DNA from 3 places in the Paenibacillus sp. M-152 genome. Region 3 is predicted to be linked to each of the others. Evidence: riboswitches for the same ligand, from Rfam matches in the RefSeq annotation. Region 3 holds a riboswitch; each other region holds the start of a gene.
What was found. Region 3 has a riboswitch for cobalamin ahead of EGM68_RS07095 (ABC transporter substrate-binding protein). Riboswitches for the same ligand answer to the same signal wherever they lie in the genome.
Positions count from the first base shown of each region.

Region 1 (3,109 bases), 1.9 Mb from region 3:
TGTTGTTCTTTTTTCAACGGAAGCCCTTCACGAATTGCGGGTTCATCCACCTGAATCATGCTAATACCCGCTTGTTCGAGTGCCTCTACCTCTGCCCGTAATGCCAGAGCTAACTGCAAAGCTACTTGCCTGCGTGGAATATCATTACGTTCAAAGGACCAGTTCAAAATGGTCACAGGGCCTGTAAGCATCCCTTTAACTGGCTTGGAGGTTAACGACTGAGCAAATGCCGTCTCTTCCACGGTCATAGGTTGATCGAACGACACATCTCCGTAAATGATCGGCGGTTTAACACAGCGGGAGCCGTAGGACTGCACCCACCCGTTTTGTGTAAAAGCAAAGCCTTTCAGCTTTTCGCCAAAAAATTCAACCATGTCGGTCCGTTCAAATTCCCCATGTACAAGCACATCTATGCCAATGTCCTCTTGGATATCAATCCATTCCTTGATCTGCTGTTGGATGAATGTCCGATATTGCTCGGCAGACCATTCTCCTTTGCGATAGTGCAGACGGGCCTTGCGGACCTCAGCAGTTTGCGGGAAGCTGCCGATGGTCGTCGTAGGTAGTGGGGGCAACTTCAGCCTATTTTGCTGAATCACCCGGCGCTCGGCGAAAGGAACGCTGCGTGACAGTGGCTCTTTTGCCAGCAGGTCGGCCAAATCGGCAGCTGTCTGTACCCTTGCCGCGGAGCGGTTGAAGCGGGCTACCGCATCCGAACTTTGCTCAAGCTTGGCAAGTGCGGATGGATCGTGCTTGCCAAGTGCAGCCGTCAAGCCTGCGATTTCATCCAGCTTTTCATCGGCAAAGGCTAGTGCATGCACCAGTTCTTGGTCCAGCTTATGCTCTGCGTCCAGACTGACCGGCACATGCAGCAGACTGCACGATGGCTGTACGATAAGCTGTGCGGCAGTGGTCTGTTCTGCTAACTGGTCCAACAGTGCAGCCACGGCATTCAGGTCGCTGCGCCAGATATTGCGTCCGTCAATGACACCAGCACCCAGCGTTTTCCCTTTAGGGAAGCCATGCTGGCATATATGCTGAAGATTTTCGCCATCATCGTATACAAAATCAAGACCCAGTCCCTGTACCGGAAGTTCAGTCAGACGCTCATAATGGTCCAGGCTGCCAAAGTAGGTTTGCAGCATGATGTTCAACGAGGGTGCAGCTTGGGTCAAAGCTTCATAGACCTCCTGAATAATCTCCAGATCCTCTGCCGGGAATGAGGTGGTCAGGACAGGTTCATCGATTTGGACCCATTGAACGCCTTCTGCTGCTAGCTCTGACAAGACTCGGGCGTATAAAGGCTGGAAGGTTCGTATAATAGAAGCGAGATCCTTACGATCATAGCCTTTGGATAAAACAACAAATGAATAGGGACCGATGAGAACCGGTTTACCTTCAATGCCTAGCTCCTGCTTTGCTTCACGATAAGCTAGTAATGGTTTGTTTTCAGTGAGCACCGGAGCCGCGTTCGCCAATTCGGGAACGATGTAGTGGTAATTGGTATTCATCCATTTGGTCATTTCACTGGCAGTAGCTCCCTTCTGCCCACGTGCGATCCCGAAATACACAGATAGAGGAACTGGACCTGTAAAACGATAGTTGAAGCGTTCGGGGACGAGACCAAACATCACGGATGTATCCAGCACGTGATCGTAATAGGAGAAGTCTCCGACAGGAATGCGATCAATCCCTTTGTCACGTTGCTTGCTCAGATGCTCCAGACGCAATCTTTTCATCTCACTATGCAGTTCGCTTTCGTCAATACTACCCTGCCAGAAGCGCTCCAGTGCTTTCTTCCATTCCCGGTTCCCACCAATACGCGGATAACCCAGATTACTGCTAATCAAACCCGACAATGCAGATCGTTCGTTAATGGACATGTAGGTTTCCTCCTAACTGGTAGCCAGTTTATTTTTACGTACCAAAAAAGGCATTCTGTCCCCAAGGCTAAAAATGAATAGGGGAAAGAATGCCTCCGCGATTAAAATTCAAAAATACGGCGACTGCTCTTAACACCTCCCTATCTTCCGTAGGTACTGCGATGTTGTTAAAATAGGCAGGTCTCCTGACTTGCGGATCATGACGTTCAGCATCCCTTCCCGGTCTTTGGACCAGTGGGTGTATGAGTAGCTGAACATTCCCCGTTTACAGTGGCGGGACCGTCCCGGATTTGCACCGGCTTCCCTTTTAAGTCTGATCTGAATAGAACAGACACCTATTTCCAGGCTATGCGATTAAGGTATGACGAATAATTATGCACTCGTATACTTGTTCACCATCATAAGTGAAACTCACAGGATGTGCAATAGAAACAGTAATAGAAACTGGAGTGGAATCTGTTAGTTATATGCAAAAAAGACAATCCCAACCCATCGTGGGGGACTTGTCTTTTGTATAGCATCTTGCTAAGTAGAACATCGCCTTTAAGTCAATGAAACGGTGTAACCTGCTCGAGTACTGGCTTTGACATCTACCAGGCGCTGATTACGGCTGCCCCGAAAGGGGAGGGTCAGATCTTTTTGCTGTTCAACAAAACGGCCATCTACAATCACGTCACACAAAAGAGCTAGCTCCTGTCGTTCCGGATCCATGAGCAGATCCTCGTAAACAAAGCCTGTATAGGCCCATACGGTTCGGTCGGGACAAGCCGCGCGGAAGTCACGTACAAATTGCGAGCATTCTGCTGCTGAGAAAAAGGGGTCTCCCCCGCAGAGAGTCAGTCCGTCCAACAGCGGATTATCCATGATATCACGGATAACCTCCTGTTGACGCTCAGGCGTGAATGGCTCCCCTGCGCGGAAATTCCACGAAGTTGGATTAAAACAGCCGGGACAGGCATGGCGGCAACCGCTAATGAATACAACGGTGCGCAGGCCGTATCCTTCATTCAGAGATTCCGGAATATAGCCGCACAAATTCACTTATGCTTCACCCGGTCGCGGACTTCGGCTTGCTTGGCAGCATTAAAACGAACGGTATAATCTCCTGTCAGATATCCGGTTACCCGACGTAAACGCTGAAAGTGCGTGTGTTCCTCATCTGTGCCGCATTGAGGACAGCTTGTCCCGATAATCCCTTCATAGCCGCATTCCGTACAACGATCTAC
Region 1 is NZ_CP034141.1:5,501,020-5,504,128, reverse strand. Features, by position in the region: gene metE (5-methyltetrahydropteroyltriglutamate--homocysteine S-methyltransferase) at 1-1,883, opposite strand, end outside; cobalamin riboswitch at 2,042-2,237, opposite strand; gene nrdG (anaerobic ribonucleoside-triphosphate reductase activating protein) at 2,427-2,924, opposite strand; gene EGM68_RS24120 (anaerobic ribonucleoside triphosphate reductase) at 2,921-3,109, opposite strand, start outside.
Region 1: another riboswitch for cobalamin. It lies ahead of metE (5-methyltetrahydropteroyltriglutamate--homocysteine S-methyltransferase); the one in region 3 lies ahead of EGM68_RS07095 (ABC transporter substrate-binding protein).

Region 2 (3,109 bases), 1.9 Mb from region 3:
AACCTATTAATCACCACAAACCGCGTTCACTTCTACTGTTGCCGGTGAATCTTCATGCCGGAAACCCGCAACGATGCCTACACGTTTGAAAAACTTATGAAAACGCTCGTTCGGATGCCCTTTTTCCTTGTATTCAGCGATAATATTCTCCACGATGTCCGTAATCTGATCACCTGGAATCCCTTCCGCTACGGGCTGAGCGGCATGAGCATTACGGCCAAATTTTTTGCCGCCGAGGAAAAGATCATATCCTCCCTTGCGGTAGACAATTCCGATATCCTCCAGCACCGCTCCATAGCAGGCCATGCCGCATCCGTTCAAAGCAATGCTCGTTTCCTTGGGTGCCTGTAATCCGCCGAGTACAACCTGTAGGTGCTCAGCCACAGGCACAGCGTCATCTTTCTCCATATTGCAGAAGTCGCACGCCTTGACCTTAAACACATCGCCGAGCGGCATGACAATGAATCGTTCATCCCGCAGCCGACCGACCAGTTCCTCAGGGTCTAGGCACGGCACGCGCAGCACGATCTGATGATCTGGCGTGTATTCCAGCTCGCCATCATCACCCGCTACCTCGGCGAGCAGTGCCATCTGCCGAGCAGTGAACTTCTTGTTTCCCACGCCAGGGGAAACCCCCACCTCAAACAGCGCAGGCTTGCCAAAGCCGCCTGACGCCTTCGCAGCCGCAGCTCCTGCTCCGGCCCCTGCTGCCGTTCCAACGGCGCTCTGGGCGGTAGGCGCTTGCCCGCTCCAGCGAGCGTTGGCTTCGCCTGGCAGCTTGCCGCCAACAGCAAGACGACCGAGCGCCTCTGCTGCCAGCGATGCTGGGGTCGCCCCGGTTTGCTTCGCAGGCGGCACCTGTACAGCAGCCATCGCTTGCGGGCGTGCCTGCGTGGCAACCGCAGCACCGCTCGCAGAAGGCCCGGTAGGCGCAGTCAGAGCTCCGCCTCCCTGCGGTGCATCCAGCGCGCGATCCTCTTGCGCGCCCAGCGACCACGGCTCCGCTTCCGTGCGAAGCCGCTGATGCGGTTTGAGCACCTGTTCGGTCGCGTCCAGCGTGTATTTACGCTGATAGCCGCGTGGAGTCACGATTAAGCCGTCATACACTGTCGTCGAGGAATTGCCGATGATTACGGTCGTCAGCATCCCGATATCATGGTTCAGCATATCTTCCAGCGTCGTCACAATAACCTGCTGACGTTCACGATAAGCACTCTTCACCAGCCCAACCGGAGTCTGCGGATCACGGTAACGAAGCAAAATGGACTGCGTCTCCACAATCTGGCGGGTACGCCGACCACTACGCGGGTTGTATAATGCAATCACAAAATCAGCCGAAGCCGCAGCTTCTACACGCTTCACGATTGTTTCCCACGGGGTCAGATGATCACTCAGACTGATCGTGCAAGCATCATGCATAACTGGCGCTCCCAACAACGAAGCACAGGATTGAATAGCCGAGATCCCCGGCACAACCTCCACCTCAACCCCGTCCTCGCGACGCCAGCCTTTTTGCATCAGCACTTCGTACACCAGACCTGCCATGCCATAGACCCCAGCATCTCCACTGGAAATGACGGCTACCTTCTTGCCCATCTCTGCTTGGCGAACCGCCTCCTGCGCACGGCTCACTTCCTCTGTCATCCCTGTGCGTACAATCTCCTGTCCGTTCAACAACGGACGGATCAAATCAACGTAGGTATTGTAGCCGATAATGACCTCACTTTCGGCCAGCGCATCCAACGCACGTTTTGTGATATGTTCCATATCTCCTGGTCCAAATCCAATCACCAGCAATTTTCCTAATGGGCTCATCGTGCTCCTCCTATCATCCTTTTCAGGGCAGCTATACTATCTATTTCAATAATTTGTGGCATCCTGTAACTCGAAAAAACCCCATCCTGCCCGGATGGGGTTCCTATGTACGTATCTCTCTCATCAGACGAAACAGCGTAAGAGGACAGTCTTGTCTTCCTCCAATCTGCCGTTGTTTTCCATCTGTTTTGTTTGCGCTTCAAACGCTGCTACACGTTCATATCCACGCAAACCTGTAACCAACATGGAAAAAGCAACGTGTGCCTGATTTCCTGATTTCGTACACCCATCCTCTCCGCGAAGGTTAACGGTGCATACAGATCAAGGTAGGTCTCCTGGCTTGGCATCAACGGATTCTTTCGTCTTCCCCGTTTTGTACGAGTGACCATTTAAAAGAATCCTCTTCCTTACAGTGGCGGGACCGCTCGGGACTTGCACCCGATTCCCTGTTACCCTTTGCTCAACCGCAAAGGCACCTTGTCTGTCCGCTATTTGATTATGGGTCTTATCATAACCTTGCCTCAATCAGTTGTGCAAGCACGAAAAAAGCTTTATTTCAAGTTCTCTGCCTTATTTTTCAGCATATGCAGCAATTCATCCGGGTCCGCAGAGATACTCAGTAGTGCTGGATGATCAGCTCCGGTAAACCCTTCCTGCACGCTATGACGTACCATTTCTATCAACGGGTCAAAATATCCATTCACATTCAGCAGCCCAATGGGCTTGCGATGTATGCCGATTTGCGCCCAGCACAATACCTCGAACAGCTCCTCAAAGGTTCCCAAGCCACCCGGAAGGGCTATAAACGCATCGGCCATCTCGCTCATCGCCGCTTTACGTTCATGCATGCTTGCTACCTCAATAAACTCGGTAACTCCCCGATGAATGATCTCTGCATCGAATAATAGGGTGGGCATAATGCCGGTGACCTGACCGTCACCCGCCAGTAGTTCATCCGCCACCTTACCCATCAGCCCCCTGCTGGAGCCACCATAAATTAGACGGATATGCTGGCGAGCCATAGCTTCACCCAGCTTGCCTGCGGCCTCAACATATACCGATGAATGTCCAGGTCTGGACCCTGCAAATACACAAATAGAATTCATAAACGTCTCAGCTCCTGTCCTCAATATCATGCATCGAAACTTATTCATTATATTAGATAAATATTTTCGCTATAACAAAAAACTTTGTCGATGCATGTCCAACAAAAAAAGATAAAGACCTCGTAGGCCCTTATCTCTATTTTACGCTTTATTAGTAAATATAAGTTCATTTTAGCTTACTGCATTAT
Region 2 is NZ_CP034141.1:5,470,407-5,473,515, forward strand. Features, by position in the region: gene cobJ (precorrin-3B C(17)-methyltransferase) at 7-1,815, opposite strand; cobalamin riboswitch at 2,124-2,309, opposite strand; gene EGM68_RS23995 (LOG family protein) at 2,367-2,921, opposite strand.
Region 2: another riboswitch for cobalamin. It lies ahead of cobJ (precorrin-3B C(17)-methyltransferase); the one in region 3 lies ahead of EGM68_RS07095 (ABC transporter substrate-binding protein).

Region 3 (3,109 bases):
AGCAAGGTAGATATGATCAGGACAGATAGCTTCGTCGCATCTACATGAACCCCCATATGAGCCGCTTGACGTTCTCCCAAAGCCAGAATATTCAGCACCCGTGCCCGGTTCCATAGAAACACCAGCCCAACGATCACGTAAGGTAAAAGAATTCCCGTATATGACCAACCTCGCAGACTGAGACTTCCCATCGTCCAGTACAATATTTCATTGACTGTTTCCTTCGACATGGCTGCCAGAAAAGAAACAATGGCTCCCCCAAAAAATTGCATCACCACACCTGATAAAATGAGGCTTTGGGTCGGAATTTTCCCACCTTCACGCGCCAACGTCAACACCATCCACAGCGTCAGCATGCCGGTTATAAATGCAACTAGCGGAAGCGTCCATATACCCACAAATGAAAATTGAAGCCCCCAATAAATCAGTACTGCTGCTCCGACCGAAGCTCCCGAGGATACCCCAAGGGTATACGGATCAGCCAAGGGATTACGCAACACACCCTGAAATCCGGCTCCCGCCAGCGCCAGCGCTGCTCCAACCAACATTCCCAGTAACACCCGTGGCAATCTGACCTTCAAAATGATCTGCTCTGAGGATGTATTCCAATCCGGTGTAAACGTATCACCTAACCACGGTAGGTGGTTGATCAAAATACCTGTGATTTGGCTGACCGGAAGACTGACCGAGCCGATGCCAAGACAGAGTAGCAGCGTCAGCAGCAGCAAGACAAGACCTGTCACCCCAAAACCGATCAGTCTACGGTTCATTTGAAAATTTCAGGGTACACGCCCTTAGCCACTTCCTTGAGCCCTTCCGTTACGCGTGGCCCCGGACGACTGATCAAATTATCATCCACGGCAAATACACGATGGTTACGAACAGCCGATATTTGATCCCATCCACTACGAGCTTTAATGATATCGCCGAGGGTCTGGCCTGTTTTGTCGTCCTTCACACTTTTGCTGTACAAAATCACGTCAGGGTTTGCAGCTATAATATTTTCCTCACTGATTTGGTACCACCCCTTCTGCGTAGCACCTACATTTTCACCACCTGCTAATGTAATCAGCTCGTCCATAAACTCGCCTTTACCCACTGTCCAGCCTGGTGAAAACTCGACGTATACCCGCAGCTTCTGCCCTTTGCCGATATTTTTAACTCCTTCTTTCACTTCTGCTACATCTGCTCTCATCTTGTCAGTCACCGCTCTCGCTTCTTTCTGATGATCGGTGATTTTCCCATACAATTCGATGTTAGCTATGACATCTTCAACTGTTTTCGGTTCTGTTTTAAAAATCATAATTCCCATGTCACGCAGCTTAGTCGTAGCCTGTTCACTAAGTGAAATCCCTGCAAAAACAACTTCCGGGTTCGCAGCAATGATCGCCTCTTCGTTCGGTTTCATAATACCGCCCATTTTAGGCTTTTTCGTAGCTGCCTCCGGGTAATCAGAGTAGTCGGATACACCAACAATTTCCTTATCCAGTCCGATAGCGAACAGCGCCTCGGTTTCTGCCGGGGAGACGGAAACGATCTTATCCGGTGCTTTTTTAAATGTAAATTCCTGTCCTGTTGCATCCTTAAGCGTTAGCGGGTAAACCGTTTTGCCCGGAGGCACTTGTGCGGTTACGGTCTGTCCCGGCTGCTGTGAAGAAGCTTGGCCCTCTTTATTTTCTGCATTTTTTCCATTTGCGCCACATGCACTCAGCCCAACTGCCAATATCAGCGCCAATAGACCTGTAGTCCATACCTTTATTTTTTTTCCTGCCATGATTTGCACCCCTTCATACATAAATCGTTAAGAGCGTTACTTGAACTTCATCCGATATTTTCTCATTCCAGCCTTCTTTTCCTATCAAAAACCCCCGCATCCTCATATCAGGACACAGGGGTCACGTTAGCACAGATCGTGCGCAGGCGGGCAGCTTCTTTCCGCATGGACAGTCACTGCGAACACGTCATCCTTTCCTCGAAGGATTATGGTGACAGGCGGACGGGCAGGTATCCTGACTTATGGAAAATGCATGTCCTGATATTCTTTCATATGCTTGGCGGCACATAAAACAGGGCTAATGAGCATGTTTCCATTTACAGTGGCGGGACCGCGTCGGACTCACACCGACTTCCCTTTTAACAGCGCAATAAAGGAAAGCAAGTTCCTCACATAGCGCCGACCTCGTCTGCTGGATATTTGATGTAGTGGTAGTCAAGCCGTTCTTTTACTTGATGATTATAGGTTAAAAAGAGTTAGCTTACAACCCAAACAGTCGCTTTATTCGCCTTGTTTAACCTAATGAGAAAGCAATCTTGCTATACAATTGTGCGGTCCTGTCAACCTTAACTGAATCCTAAATGCTTCTCCCGGCTTCGGATTCAGACTCCAAAAATCATGGCCAGGCATAAGCATACAAGCCAACTGACGAATTACACCACCATGCGTGACAATCAAAACAGAGGACGGCGCAGCATTCGACTCCATTGGCTGAACCTCCAAAGCAATGCGCCAGGCAAACAGAGAGTCTAGGAATTCACGCAGACGATTCACAAAATGAATCCAAGGCTCTCCTCCAGGTGGGGTGAATTGTTGCGGCTCATCAATCCAAGCGCGATACAACGCCACATCCTTAAGCATGTCATACGTTTTTCCATCCCACTCACCAAAGTGAAGTTCTCGCAGACGTGGTTCCATGATAGGAGGCATAGCAGAGAGGGAACATTCAGACGTCAATGCAGACTCCGGCAAAATGATCTGCAAGGTCTGGCGACATCGCATCAAGTCGCTGCAATAGATTCGAGCAAAGGAATGTCCCTGCAATTTTTTCTGTAAAGTCTTTAACTCCTGCTCTGCTCCCGACAGTAAACCCAAGTCGGCATGTCCCAGATATCGACGTTCCTTATTCCATAAGGTCGTGCCATGACGAACTAGCACGAGCTCCATGTCCCACTGCAGATCTTCTTTAGCATCATTCGGCTTACTAACCTGTTGTGAGTTCGGACTTGGTGCACTTTCTCGCACTCTTTTTCCTTCTGTATCTTGTTTCAAAATCGTGTCACTCCTCACTGCATCCATCCCAAGGCAAAACACCCTGCAGCTCCCATCAAACAT
Region 3 is NZ_CP034141.1:1,583,461-1,586,569, reverse strand. Features, by position in the region: gene EGM68_RS07100 (FecCD family ABC transporter permease) at 1-770, opposite strand, end outside; gene EGM68_RS07095 (ABC transporter substrate-binding protein) at 767-1,774, opposite strand; cobalamin riboswitch at 1,983-2,197, opposite strand; gene EGM68_RS07090 (histidine phosphatase family protein) at 2,294-3,046, opposite strand; gene cbiB (adenosylcobinamide-phosphate synthase CbiB) at 3,061-3,109, opposite strand, start outside.